Linked DNA regions of Spartinivicinus marinus. Each later gene encodes a partner of the first gene's protein in a complex. Links are inferred from orthologs where the notes say so. Each region holds a gene or a part of one and is shown on either strand. Other genes may lie near its edges.

Region 1 (8,176 bases):
ATGATCAACCTCAACCGGAGGATATCGCAGCTAATAAACCTATTCATGCTGACTTATCAAATGTGACATTACCTACCCACCTATACCAACGCCTAATAAAAGCTGCAGAGTTATACCGCATTTCAGAAGTTAAATTATGTGTAGCAGAAATAGTCCACCAACGCCAAGATGATACATACCAACCCCTAATTACAGCGATAAATAATTATATCAGCCAATACGATATGAAAGGCCTTGTACAATTATTACAGAGAGTCCATCATGATTGACCGCGCTGAAATTGATCTATCACTGGCAGAAATTTTAATTGTTGACGACACACCAGCTAATCTTGATTTACTCTACAATATTTTAACACACGAAGGCTATCAAGTTGCAGCAGCGCCAGGTGGAATGGTTGCTCTTAATATTGCACCGCAAATTCAGCCTGATTTGATTTTATTGGATGTCATGATGCCAGATATTGATGGCTTTACCACTTGTCAAAAGCTGAAGGAGTTGCAACAAACGAAAGATATTCCCATTATTTTTATCACTGCTAAAAATGAAACTGCAGATATTGTTCAAGGCTTTCAAATGGGTGCCATTGATTATATTAGTAAACCGATTCAGAGAGAAGAGGTCTGTGCACGCATAAAAACCCATGTTACTAATCAACTATTAGCAAAGCAGCGCAGAGAAATGCTAACGATGCTGCATGATTATGAAAGCCGAAATCGATGTATTATTAACGAAGTGTCTGACCCCATTATTACTATTTTTCAAAATGGTTTGATTGAATCAGTAAACCCCGCTGCTTTACACTTGTTTCATTACACGATCAGTGAGTTACTTGGTCGTCCATTGACTGATTTTTTGTTGCCAGAGTGTACTCCTTTAATCAACCAATTCTTAACCCATACCAGTACTCAAACCAGCTTACAAGTTGAAGTCATCGGTATACGACATGATAAATCAACGATTCCCCTTGACCTTTCCATCAAACGTTTAAGTATTACCCAATCACTTTATGTCTGCTTGATGCATGACTTATCGATGCAAAAGAATATTATTAATGAGCTACAACGAGTATCAAACTTAGACCGCTTAACCAATATAGCCAATCGACGTCGATTTGATGTGGTTTATCAACGCGAGTGGCTGCAAGCCATACATGACCAGTCGCCTATATCATTAATCATGATTGATATTGACTATTTTAAACGATACAACGATAACCAAGGGCATCAAGCGGGTGATGCCTGTTTGCAAGAAGTCGCTCGGGCAATAGAGCAATCCGTTACTCGACCCAGTGATCTAGCCGCTCGCTATGGCGGTGAAGAATTCATTGTTATTTTGGCCAATACTAACGACAAAGGAGCAAAGTCAGTTGCCAATCATATCAACCAAAATATTAATCGATTAGCCATTAAACACCCAGACTCTCTCTGTAGTGATCAAATTACAGTCAGTATGGGGATCGCCTCAACCACTCCTACTGAACAAATGAAACCTGATCAGTTGATCAAAATAGCAGACCTGGCTCTTTACTCCGCTAAAGATACAGGCAGAAATACTGTTCAGTTTCACCCCTTTGAATAATCATTACTCCCTTTCGAGAATCCATATTGGTTTTATTACTACCCAATCACCTTATTTAATTTAGCAGATAATTGCACTTTTAACGTTAACACTAATGTTAGGATGGTCTAATTTCAAGGAATTGCGCTTTTTTAACTGAGAAACTATCTACTGCGTCTCCATAGATATCAAAATGTGGGGATGGGGTCATTCCTAACTTTTTCAATACGGTAATGGAGGCTTTATTTTCTGGTACTGCAGCACCATAAATTTCATCCAGTTGCAGCGACTCAAAGCCATAGGTCACACTCGCAAATGCAGCCTCAAACGCCAAACCTTGCCCCCATACCGGTTTAACTAGGCCATAACGGATATCGATAAAATCAGTTTCCAGTACATATTCAAGGCCACAGTAGCCGATCGGCTCCCCTGTTTCTGTCAAACTCAAGATAAATGTACCAAACCCGTACTGTTGCCAATGGCTTAAACGATTACTTAGGTAGGCTTTTACTTTGTTTTTTGGATAAGGTTTACCTAATGGTAAATAACGTGTCTGTTCTTCATCTGAAAGATGCTCAAACAAAAAATCAAAGTCTGCTGCAGTAATGGGGTTGAAAGTTATCCTTGGTGTTTTTAGCATTATTATTTACATCTACTCTTTTCTTTAAAGCTTCTCAACTAATTGTTTGCAGTCTCTACACTTACTTTTCGCAAGCCCTCTTGTGGAAGAGCTCGTCAGATTGCACAGAGGCCATTAACAATTACTAGCGTTCCTTAGTTTAACTGGGTATTCTCGACTTCAATGGCCAAGTGATCAATATACGCTATTAATTCTGGAAAAAATTGCAAAAAGCCGTCATCAAGTTTTGTATAGTTTTTAAGAACTTCTGTTTGTGATTCAGCTAGGGGGTTATCAAAACGGATTCGCTGCGACAGACGCTGCAGTGTCATTCTCACTCCATCCAACGACCCATAAGTCATTAACCCGTTGTGCTCAATAATACGCTCTACAGTATCAGTCATTGATGTTGGCATCCATTGGCGATGCAGCCAAAGTGCATTATAGGATTGATCAATAAATGTGCTCAGTGGGGTATCAGAAAACATTGACCAATGTTTTATTAAAAAGTGGTCAAATATAACATCGGTAATAATGCCTGAAAAACGCCGGAATCGTTGGGAAAATAGTATTTTTAATCTTTGTACAACAACATGATTATCAGTAAACCGGTCTACGGCACGATGATTATAAATGCCAAGCTGAACCGCTTCCGGTAATTGCTCCAGGTCAACACCTTTACAAAAGTCCCCCATCAGATTACCTAATAAGGACAACCCTTGATCATGCTGAGATAAGTATAAATGGGCCAGATAATTCACGTGTTTACAATCATTCTACTATCACTAGCCACAGTGTACTCGATCACCTAATTAACAAACAACCCATCAGCATAACGAACAAATCCGCTTTTGCGGCGAAACGGGTGAATGGCCTCCGTTCAATTTTTTAGAACGTAAAGAAGGAGTCAAGACCACAAATAGCCTGGGTTATGACATAGATATGGTAAAAGCTATTCTGAGCAAACATCAGATAGACTATCAAATTATCATTTTACCCTGGAAACGCTGCCTAAGTGATGCGCTTAAAGGCAAAGTACATGTGGTGTTTAGCGCTTCAACCAACCCTCAACGGGACAAAGACTATTTACTCACAACCACCTACTATTCTGTTCAACCCATGCTAGTTTTCGCTACTCAAACACCAACGCCCATACAAGACAAACAGCCTGCTTGAACGTAAACAAGCCACTCAAACTTGACTTGGCCTAATCAACTCCAGCTTAAACTTTAACCAGCTAGTCTTCAGAATTATTCCAAATCTGGCAGCAGAGCCTTTTTATATGCTGATATCTCGAAAATTCAAATACGCTTATGAGCTGAAAGGCATTTTGGATGAAGGTATTTATAATTTGAAAAAATCAAACTTAGATAAAGCCATCCTTGGAAAATATATTCAATTATTAGAAGAAAAATAAAGTTAGCAGAATAAAGAATAATTACCCATCATATTACATACAACCTATACTTCTATACCCCTGCAATAGCATTTATCATCGATTAATTGTCGGCTAACATTAAAATTAAAACCATAAAAATCATTCACGAAGAGTATAAATAGAAATAGTCTATAACTGTCATATATTCATTCCATTTTATTCCCTAAATAACAGCTCTTATGATCAAAAACTCAGACCAGAAGGTGTGATTAGTCACTTAGGAGCTACTAAATGAAAAAATTTCCAACCAAATTAATCACGACAGCAGTCAGTGTCGTATTGGCCTCTATGGTCAATGCTCAAGTGCTGACTGATGATAACGGCGCCCCCATTGCCGATACTAAAAATTCACTAACTGTTGGTAACAATGGCTCTGTGCTATTACAAGATGTTCATTTAATCGAAAAACTACAACGTTTTAGCCGCGAACGAATACCTGAACGGGTGATGCATCCTCGCGGAACCGGTGCTCAAGGTTATTTCCTAGCGTCGAAAGACTTTTCAAAATACACAACTGCATCACTATTTAAAAAAGGGCAAAAAACCCCTGTACTAGTTCGTTTTTCAAGCGTTATTCATTCTAAAGGTTCACCAGAAACAGCTCGCGACCCAAGAGGGTTTGCTGTTAAGTTTTATACTAAAACCGGCAACTGGGATTTAGTGGGCAATCATCTGCCAACGTTCTTTATTCGTGATGCGATTAAATTCCCCGATTTTACCCATGCGAATAAGCCTTCTCCGGTTACCAATTTACAAGACCCAAGCCGCTTTTTTGATTTTTTTGCTAAAACGCCAGAAGCCACCCAAACCCTTACCTGGTTATTCTCTGACCATGGCATACCCGCCTCCTACCGTACAATGGATGGCTTTGGGGTACATGCCTTTAAGTTGATTAATAAAAATGGCGATATTAAATGGGCTAAATTTCACTGGAAATCACACCAAGGGATTAAAAACCTAACCAGTGCAGAAGCAGAAAAAATTCAAGGCAAAGACTTTAGCCACATGACCCGCGACCTTTACGACAATATTAAACAAGGTAATTATCCTAAGTGGGATTTAATGGTAAAATTGATTGATCCAAAAGATCTGGATAAATACGATTTTAATATTTTCGATGATACTAAACAATGGTTCGATGTGCCTGAGGTGAAAGTGGGTACCCTGGTATTAGATAAAATACCATCCAACTTCTTCCAGTTTACCGAAATGGCTGCTTACGCCCCTTCTCGGATGATTCCGGGTATTGCTCCTTCTCCTGATAAAATGTTGCAAGGTCGGTTGTTCTCTTATGCCGATGCACAAATTTATCGACTAGGTACCAATTATCAGTTGCTGCCAGCCAACCGTCCGCTGATTAAAGTCAATAATTATAATATTGATGGCACAATGAACTTTTCTGATCAACAAGGGGATGTTAACTACTACCCTAGTCACCATGTCAATGACCAGGTGACACCAGAAAAAGACAACTCTGCACAATTACAAGGTTATATGGTGAGAGAGGAAATCAGCAAACCCAAAAACTTTTACCAAGCAGGCATTCTTTATCGCAAGTTTAGCCCTCAAGAAAGAACCAACTTGATTAGTAACCTGTCTGGTGCCCTTGCCCAAGTGACAGATAAAGGCATTCAAGCCAAAATGGTCAGCTACTTTTACAAGGCAGATCATGAATATGGTCAGCGTTTAGGCGACAAGTTAGGCCTAAAACCTAATCATTATAAATAACCTAACTAATCACTTAACAGCTGTTGCGAAAGGAGACTTTAGGCTCTCTCCGCGTGGAAAGTGTCGCAAAACCAGCGGATATGGAGTGACAGGCTGCTCTGTAGCTAAGGGCATGGATGCCTTTTTAGCGCTTGATGGGCCAGGGATAGCACTTCAAGCGCGGCGGAAGAATAGCCTGTTACTCCATATCGGACACTAGAGTTATTTTCAACACCCTTTTGCGACAACCTACTAGTAGATAGTAGTTATTCAAACAGCAATAGGAATTCGAAGATGCAAAAATATATTGGGTATTTTCTTATATTGTTATTTACCCTATTAGCCTCATGTACACTACCTAATCCAAATCAACCAAATAATACGACTGTACAAGCTAAGCAAGAAGCCACACAAAAAAATGAACAAGCCCTTTCCGCTGTTCAAGAAGTTGAGTTAGCTTTCTTTCATGCTGCTCGCACCGGTGATACTGAGCTAATGAAGTTATTTATCGATTCTGGCGTTAATATCAACTACCAAAACAACCAAGGTTATACTGGTTTGATGGTAGCCGCCTTTCGGGGACAACCTGAAATTGTTGACCAATTATTAGCCGCAGGCGCGTCTGCCTGTTTAGTCGATGAGCGGGGTAATACCGCCCTTATGGGTGCTATTGTCTCAGGGGAATTGAGTATATCTCGCAAACTATTTTCGATCGATTGTGATGACGAGCACTTGGATAACCGAAGTCTGACGTTTGCTAATCAATTTGGCCAGCAAGAAATCGCAACGTTATTAAAACAGCGACAAAAAAGTAAATGACGGCCCAGGTAACACCTGCGTTAATACCAGCCAGCGCTGCTTGTACTTGTCTATTGGTATGGAATTGTTCCCAAAAAGGCAAGGCGCCAGCGACTGAAACTGTGTCAGCAATTTCTGGATAGACCAAAACATAACCATCCATAAAAGATGACAACTGTCCTTTCTGGATCATTTGATAGCGTCCATCAGTAAGCTGGAAAAGGCTAACAGGGTAAACTTTACTTTCTACTCTATAGAACTTCATATTGAAAAAAACTATTAATAAACGTCACTCTGACGCTATTGCTATAGGCAAGACTGGCTAGATACCAGCTCTTCCCCGGTTATATTTGACGTTTATTGGTTCCACTATTTTTACTAAAAATTATTCTAAACCAACCATACAAAGGAATTAAAGCAAGAATCATAAACAAGATTGGTGTAGAGAACCTGCCAAGCAATGGCTCAATCAATATTCCAAATGCAGCAACTATAGTAACGTAGAATCCCCCTTTACCACCGCCCTCCAATGTATATGGATCGACCACGTAGGTGAATACCGATAAGGTCACTAGAATTATCGATAGCGCGAAGTAGCTCCATGCCAATGTTTTATGATAAAAACCCAAACTCGTCATACAATTACGTGATCCTCCAAAAATATAACTACTAATGAACGTCACTCTGAAGCTAATGGTTTGGATAGCTTCTTACCCGATTAGGCAAATTATACCCATACGGAGAGGCTCTTCGCTGCATATGAACAAAAGTATGATACACGGCTGACTGCTCGAGCAACGGCGGTATCATGTGTCGCATTGCGCGCAGCCAAGCTTTGGTGCTCCCTTTCTTCCTGTTGTATTCTGGACACTTCTACCGCGAGCTCCGGGCTGACTTCGCTTAATATTTCAATAGCCTCTGTCATTTCTTCATCTACGATTGATTCAATTGTTGAAGTGCTCACCCAGATAGCATTTTTTCCAAGAAGGCCTATGAAGATCCCATAAACAATTCCTGCTCCACACCACAAAGTTGGCAGAAATACAGAGGAAGATTTTCTCTTCGATATGTAATCTCCAAATATATGGAAGTGCTCTACTTCGTGGCGGTGCATTTCATTGAGATCTGGAATGATGTCCCTATAAAACACCCAAGCCACAAGTCGATGTCCATAATAGACGCCTGTAGCTCCTTTTTCACAGGCATGCATTATTTTCAGCTGTTTATCGACTTCATTCATTACTTGCTCTAGTTGCCTAACTACGTCACTCTGACGCAAAGTGTTACGTCGCATTGACGTCTAACTAATTGGTATATTTTAACCAATTCACACTATTGAAGCTAGGCTAATACCAATATTAGCTGTTGCACCATTCATGATAATAATTTGGATAAAATTCACCTATTAATTGAAAAAATAATCCAGTGAATTTATTTATTAATTTTAAAGCTATTTAATAATTATTTTTTACCGATATCCTTTAATTACTGACTGGTTGCTATTCAACCAACAGGCTCTTAGAATCAGCCCCCACCTATAGCCTTTCCAAAACCCGCCGATAGTATGCCAAATACAGCTCCAAATAAGCAGGTATATAGTGCTTGACCGAAAAATCATAACTGATTGATAAATAAGATAATTCATCATAAATCCGTCATCGAAGATTGCTATATTAAGTCCTCATAAAAATGAATCGGCCTAGGTTTTTAGTTAAAACCAGCCAAACTTCGCGGAGAATACGATATGAGGCAAGTCCAAAACCCACAACTTCAATTCGGCCAAACAGATATTACCGAGATCAAGTTTGACCCGAAGTCTAGAGATGATGTGCCTCAATTGTTAAAGGGATTACAGTACATTTATATTACACCCGAAGTTAGAGAGCAGGTATTCACTATTTTAGAGGAGTCTATAGTGGGTAAAACGAATCCAAGACTTGGAAGGCCAGGCATGGAACTTTGGAAAATACTGGTGATGGGGGTTTTGCGCATCAACTTAAATTGTGACTATGATCGTTTGCATGAATTAGTGAATCAGCATCGAACTATTCGAG
Region 2 (6,052 bases), 2.5 Mb from region 1 along the record:
TAAACAATTACCTTGTGAGTTAATTAGTGTCGACTCGGCACTGGTATACAAAGGGATGGATATTGGTACTGCAAAACCAACACCTGAAATATTAGCTGAGTTTCCCCATCATTTAATTGATATAAAAGACCCGGCTGAACCATATTCTGCAGCCGACTTTCGTGTTGATGCAGCGCAATTAATAGCAGACATAATTGCTAGAAAAAAAATCCCCTTACTGGTGGGTGGCACCATGCTTTATTTTAAAGCGCTTAAAGATGGGCTTGCGGAAATGCCTGCTGCTGATGACGTAATCAGACAACAGATTTCAGCAGAAGCAAGTCAGCATGGTTGGGCATACATCCATGCTCAGCTAGCATCGGTTGATCCAGAGTCTGCGCAACGGATTCACCCAAATGACCCTCAACGGTTGCAGCGAGCATTAGAGGTTTATCGAAGTTCGGGGAAAACCATGACCCAGTTTCGACGAGAACAGCAGTTTCAGCGGCAAAGTTTTCCTTATCACGTTATAAGTTTGGCTGTGGCGCCCAAAGAGCGCAAAGTCTTGCATCAGCGAATTGAAAAGCGTTTTTTGCAAATGATTGATCAAGGCTTTTTGACAGAAGTAACAGCGCTTAGACAACGCGCTGACCTTAACTGTAACCTGCCATCAATTCGTTCGGTGGGTTATCGCCAGGCTTGGGAATATTTGGCGGGGGAACTAAGCTATGAAGAGATGATCGAAAAAGGCATTGTTGCTACACGTCAGCTGGCGAAGCGTCAATTTACCTGGTTGCGCAGTTGGCCTAAGCTGCACTGGTTTGACAGCCTTGATCAGGATTTACCGGCCCAGACCTTGAAATTTGTGGAGCAGGCACTTATATAGAGCTTAAGTTTTAATTTTAAGCTATCATATACAGCTAGCTCGGCTATTAACGTTTGCGCTTATCGCTGCTAACACTGGAAATGGTAACAGGTATTGAAGCTTTTTTGCTAAAGCTGTTGACCTATTTATACCCGTCAAAATGGTTTTAAACTACGTGTTGGGTATAACTTCTAGGTTTGAAGTTTTATAAGCGGATTATTTTATTATTAGTAAGCATTTTTTAATTTTTTTGATATTTAATTAAAGGAGTACAGCAATGTCAAAAGGGCATTCTCTACAAGACCCTTACTTGAACGTGTTGCGCAAAGATCGTATACCTGTTTCTATTTACTTGGTTAATGGTATTAAGCTGCAAGGACAAATTGAGTCTTTTGATCAGTTTGTTATTTTGCTGAAAAATACTGTCAGCCAGATGGTATATAAACATGCTATTTCTACAGTGGTTCCCACCCGAGCAGTTAGACTGCCAATGCAAGGGCAGGAGCAAACTGGCGAGCCCGGTAATAATTAAGGAGTTTGTCTTTGTTTTTTGAACGCCATCAAGGTGGCGAACAAGCGGTATTGGTACATCCTGAGTTAATCAGTGACCAAGATAGGGAAGACCCCCGTGAATTTAAAGAGCTAGTTAGCTCTGCGGGGGCGAACCCAATAGCCTTTCTAACTATCTCCAAGCAACAGCCCAACCCAAAATATCTGGTGGGTAGTGGTAAGCTCGAAGAAATTCGCCAGCAAGTTAAAGCCCATGAAGCAGAGCTGGTGATTTTTAATCACGCCTTAAGTCCCTCTCAGGAACGCAATCTGGAAAAAGAATTGCAGTGTCGAGTACTGGATCGTACTGGCCTGATTCTGGATATTTTTGCCCAGCGGGCGCGTACCCATGAAGGTAAGCTACAAGTTGAGCTGGCTCAGCTGCAGCATATGAGTACACGCTTAGTAAGAGGTTGGACTCACTTAGAAAGACAGAAAGGTGGGATCGGTTTACGTGGGCCTGGTGAAACTCAGTTAGAAACAGACCGACGCTTGCTTCGTGCACGAATTAAGTCAATTACTAAACGCTTGGAAAAAGTGCGAAAACAGCGTGACCAAGGGCGTCGAGCCCGCAAGCGGGCAGAAGTGCCAAGTATCTCCTTTGTAGGTTATACCAACGCTGGTAAATCAACGCTATTTAATTATTTAACGGCAGCTGATGTCTATGCTGCTGATCAGTTATTTGCCACATTGGACCCAACCCTAAGAAGAATAAAAGTACCAGATTTAGGTCCAGTTGTTTTGGCTGATACTGTGGGCTTTATTCGGCATTTGCCGCATAAGCTGGTAGAGGCTTTTAGGGCAACTCTTGAAGAAACGGTAATGGCTGATCTGTTGGTTCATGTCGTTGATATCAGTGACCCAAACTATCAAGACAATATTGAGCAAGTGGAAGCCGTCCTAAAAGAAATTGGTGCCAATGAGTTGCCTAGTCTTCAGGTATACAACAAGATAGACCAATTGTCTGATGTACAGCCACGAGTCGATTATAATGAACAGGGAGTGCCCACCCGGGTTTGGTTGTCTGCTCAACAAGGTAATGGCACTGAGTTATTAGTTAAGGCCATTGCTGAGCATATGGGGGATCAATTAATTCAGCAAACCATTACTTTAACCCCTCAGCAAAGTCGGTTAAGAGCACAGTTTTATGAGTTGGGAGTGGTGCAGTCTGAGTCAATAGATGCAGCTGGCAATACGCTGGTAAAAATCAGAATGCCAAAGCAGGACTACGATAGGTTGTTAGGTCGTTCTGGGTTAAAACCAGAGGCTTTATTGTCAGTAACCCATTAATAAGGGTACGGGTTGAAGGCAGCAACTGTCGCTCTTACAATGCACAGTCGTAGATTTATCCGAATTAACTAGTATCATAGCCATAACAACAACTTTGTTAAGGAGCACCTTCTAATATAGCGAATGTGTTATTGGGAAGTGCACCTATCAGCTTACTAATCCAACACTGGTGTAATGGAGAAGTTTATGGCCTGGAATGAACCGGGTGGTAACGGAAATGATAAAGATCCCTGGGGCAACGGGGGGAATCGTGGCAATAATAACCAAGGTCCTCCTGATCTGGATGAAGCTTTCCGTAAATTAAATGAAAAAATTGGCAGCCTGTTCGGTGGCAAAGGTGGTGGCCAAGGCGGCAGATCATCTGGCTCTGCTGCGGGTGGTATTTTCCCAATCGCTTTTGTTTTGCTTGCCGTCTTATATTTTTGGAGTGCTGCATTTACTGTGGATGAAAAGGAGCAAGTAGTTGTCTTGCGGTTTGGTGAGTATAAAGAAACCGTAGGGCCAGGCTTGCACTTTTACTTCCCTCCAATTGACTCGAAATTTCAGGAAAATGTAACTGAGCTGCGAACTTACAATGTAAGGCAGAAGATGTTGACTGAAGATGAAAATATCGTCGAAGTCTCTTTGTCGGTTCAATACAATGTTTCCAACCTGAAAAACTATGTGCTGGAAATTGCTGATCCAATCAGTACGCTGGAACAGGCAACTCAAAGTGCCTTACGTCATGTGGTAGGTACTTCAAAAATGCACTCAGTATTAACAGAAGGCCGTAGTATTATTTCTGCTGAAGTGGCTGAAAGACTTCAGGCTTATGTTAATGACTATAAATCGGGCCTTTACATTAGCAAAATCAACGTAGAAAGCACTCAGCCACCAAGAGAAGTGCAAGCTGCTTTTGATGATGTGATTCGTGCTAGGGAAGACCGTGAGCGGGTGCAAAATAAGGCAATTGCTTACCGTAATGCGATTCTTCCTCAGGCAAAAGGTAAAAGTAAGCGGATAACAGAAGAGGCTCAGGCCTATAAAGCTGAAATAACGGCGAAGGCTAATGGTGAAACTTCTCGCTTTAAGCAGGTGCTAGTTGAGTATAAAAAAGCACCAGAAATTACCCGTAGTCGAATGTATATAGAAACGATTCAAGATGTACTAGGTGAAACCAATAAAGTGATTGTTGATGTGGAAGGTGGTAATAACCTGATGTATTTACCGCTAGACAAACTCATGGGAGCTAACCCAACGGCACCTACCTCTCTAACTGGTCAGCCTGTTCTTACTCAGCAAGAGATGGATGCAATAGCTGATAAAGTAGCTGGACAACTACGTAAGCGTACTTCTTCAAATCGAACTGGTGGGAGGGTTGCAAGATGACAGGTAAAAGCTTAGCAACCATTATTATTGCCTTAGCTATTGTTATTGTTGGCTGGGAATCAGCTTATATTGTCAGCGAGCGTGAGCGGGCAGTGGTGCTACGGTTTGGTCAGGTTAAAAACCCTGATGTGCCAGCAGGCCTCCACTTTAAAGCGCCATTTATTGACAAGGTGAAACTCTTTGATGGCCGGTTACTAACGTTAGATGCAGCTCAAGAACGCTTTTTTACTCAGGAAAAAAAGGCGCTAGTTGTTGACTCTTTTGTAAAGTGGCGAATAGCTGATGTACAGCGTTTTTATACAGCAACATCAGGCAACATTATTCAAGCCAATCGGCTACTGTCACAGCTAATTGAATCAGGCTTGCGTAACTTGATTGCCCAGTGTGAGCTAAAAGAAGTTGTGTCAGGTAAGTCTAACATTAAGAAACGTTCTCGCTTTAAGTGTGCGCAGGAAACGCTGGTGCTAGATGATAGTGCAGTTCAGCTTGCTGCTGGTGTTGAAATAGCAAAAACGGCTGTACAGAAAGCAGCAGCTAAAGCTGCAGCAAGTGCCGCAGAAGAAGAGCCTGAAGACCTGCGTGACAAGCTGATTTTCAGCATTAAAAAAAGCTTGAATGAACAAGTGCAAATTAAAGAAAAGTATGGCATTGAAATTGTGGATGTGCGCTTTAAGCGAATTGATTTGCCAGAACAGGTGAGTGATTCAGTCTATGAAAGGATGATTACTGAGCGGGAAAAAGAGGCTCAGGAAATTCGTTCATTTGGTAAGCAAAAAGCAGAAGAAATTCGTGCTGAAGCGGATCGTGAGCGTCGTGAACTGTTAGCGAAAGCCTATCAGATTGCTGAACAATTACGAGGTGAAGGTGACCAGGAAGCAGCGGCTGTTTATGCAGAAGCTTATGGCAGTGACCAAGAGTTTTATAACTTTTACCGTAGTTTACAAGCTTACCGTCAGGCCTTTAAGCAGCAAGGCGATATTATGGTGTTAAAGCCTGAAAGTGATTTCTTTAAATATTTGAAAACACCTCATGCAATAACAAATACTTCTAGTGCAGAAAATAATCAATAAACATGGTAGAAGTGCTATTGGCAGAATAGTTGGTTATTTGATCAGCTGCTTGTAATGAGCTGGTTGAAATCGCTTCAATTCTGCTAATAAATCATGTTAGTATCATCCAAACCGGGTTATCACCCGGTTTTTTTATTGCCTAAGGGAAAGCATGAATTTTTGGCACGAGTTATTAGTTGCATTTTGCCTCATGTTGGTCATTGAAGGGATTATTCCTTTTTTGTACCCCAGTCGGTGGCGTGACTTAGTGGCAAAACTAGCAACCTTTGATGACCGCCAATTACGGCTAGCTGGTTTGGTAAGCATGCTAGCTGGGACTGGCTTGTTATATTTAATTAATTCGTAATTTGACCAGTAAAGCCCAAAATATTCTTGCTGGTGTAGACTATAAGTGTGCACTTCTTAAGCTAAATAAATTGAGAGCTTTTTTGATTTAAAGAAGCTGACGTTAAAAAGCCAACAGAGACACTATCCATAAAAAGGCCGGATATAACATGACAATTGCAGATCGTTGGTTATTGCCGGACGGTATAGATGAGGTGTTACCGCCTGCAGCAATGCAAATTGAACAGCTAAGGCGAAAACTTCTCGACCTTTACCATTGCTGGGGTTATGACCTGGTTATTCCTCCTCATCTTGAGTATCTAGAGTCCCTCCAAGCAGGAGCGGGCCATGATCTTGATTTACAAACCTTTAAAATAATTGATCAACTAACTGGGCGGTTATTAGGGTTACGTGCTGATACTACGCCTTCTGTAGCAAGAATGGATGCACATACCTTAAAACGAGAAGGTCCGGTTAGACTGTGTTATGCAGGCAGTGTTTTTCATACCAAGCCTTGTTCGTTGGCTGCTTCTCGTAGCCCAATTCAGGTGGGAGCAGAGTTATATGGCCATTCTGGTATAGCCAGTGATGTTGAGGTCATTAGCTT

What was found.
Region 2: the proteins of OQE68_RS26290 (region 1) and hfq are in contact, whole or in part, in a crystal structure (PDB 3VU3), measured with the Escherichia coli proteins. The link is inferred for Spartinivicinus marinus from one-to-one orthologs.

What each region holds. Positions count from the first base shown.
Region 1 is NZ_JAPJZK010000001.1:5,947,628-5,955,803, forward strand. What follows is about bases 3,230-6,096. They hold OQE68_RS26290 (catalase), read left to right. Parts: upstream 3,230-3,848; coding sequence 3,849-5,345; downstream 5,346-6,096. Other genes in these bases: OQE68_RS26280 (substrate-binding periplasmic protein), read left to right, coding at 3,230-3,355; OQE68_RS26285 (hypothetical protein), read left to right, coding at 3,462-3,596; OQE68_RS26295 (ankyrin repeat domain-containing protein), read left to right, coding at 5,619-6,096; OQE68_RS26300 (hypothetical protein), read right to left, coding at 6,082-6,096. Outside these bases: OQE68_RS26260 (ATP-binding protein), read left to right, coding at 1-269; OQE68_RS26265 (diguanylate cyclase domain-containing protein), read left to right, coding at 262-1,581; OQE68_RS26270 (GNAT family N-acetyltransferase), read right to left, coding at 1,679-2,200; OQE68_RS26275 (acyl carrier protein phosphodiesterase), read right to left, coding at 2,335-2,940; more of OQE68_RS26280, read left to right, coding at 3,023-3,229; more of OQE68_RS26295, read left to right, coding at 6,097-6,143; more of OQE68_RS26300, read right to left, coding at 6,097-6,387; OQE68_RS26305 (demethoxyubiquinone hydroxylase family protein), read right to left, coding at 6,850-7,362; OQE68_RS26310 (ISNCY family transposase), read left to right, coding at 7,867-8,176.
Region 2 is NZ_JAPJZK010000001.1:3,425,558-3,431,609, forward strand. Bases 53-2,748 are described here. They hold hfq (RNA chaperone Hfq), read left to right. Parts: upstream 53-1,121; coding sequence 1,122-1,376; downstream 1,377-2,748. Other genes in these bases: miaA (tRNA (adenosine(37)-N6)-dimethylallyltransferase MiaA), read left to right, coding at 53-865; hflX (ribosome rescue GTPase HflX), read left to right, coding at 1,388-2,683. In the rest of the region: more of miaA, read left to right, coding at 1-52; FtsH protease activity modulator HflK, read left to right, coding at 2,870-4,051; protease modulator HflC, read left to right, coding at 4,048-5,121; OQE68_RS15460 (DUF2065 domain-containing protein), read left to right, coding at 5,273-5,467; OQE68_RS15465 (ATP phosphoribosyltransferase regulatory subunit), read left to right, coding at 5,616-6,052. UniProt on the Escherichia coli protein: RNA chaperone that binds small regulatory RNA (sRNAs) and mRNAs to facilitate mRNA translational regulation in response to envelope stress, environmental stress and changes in metabolite concentrations.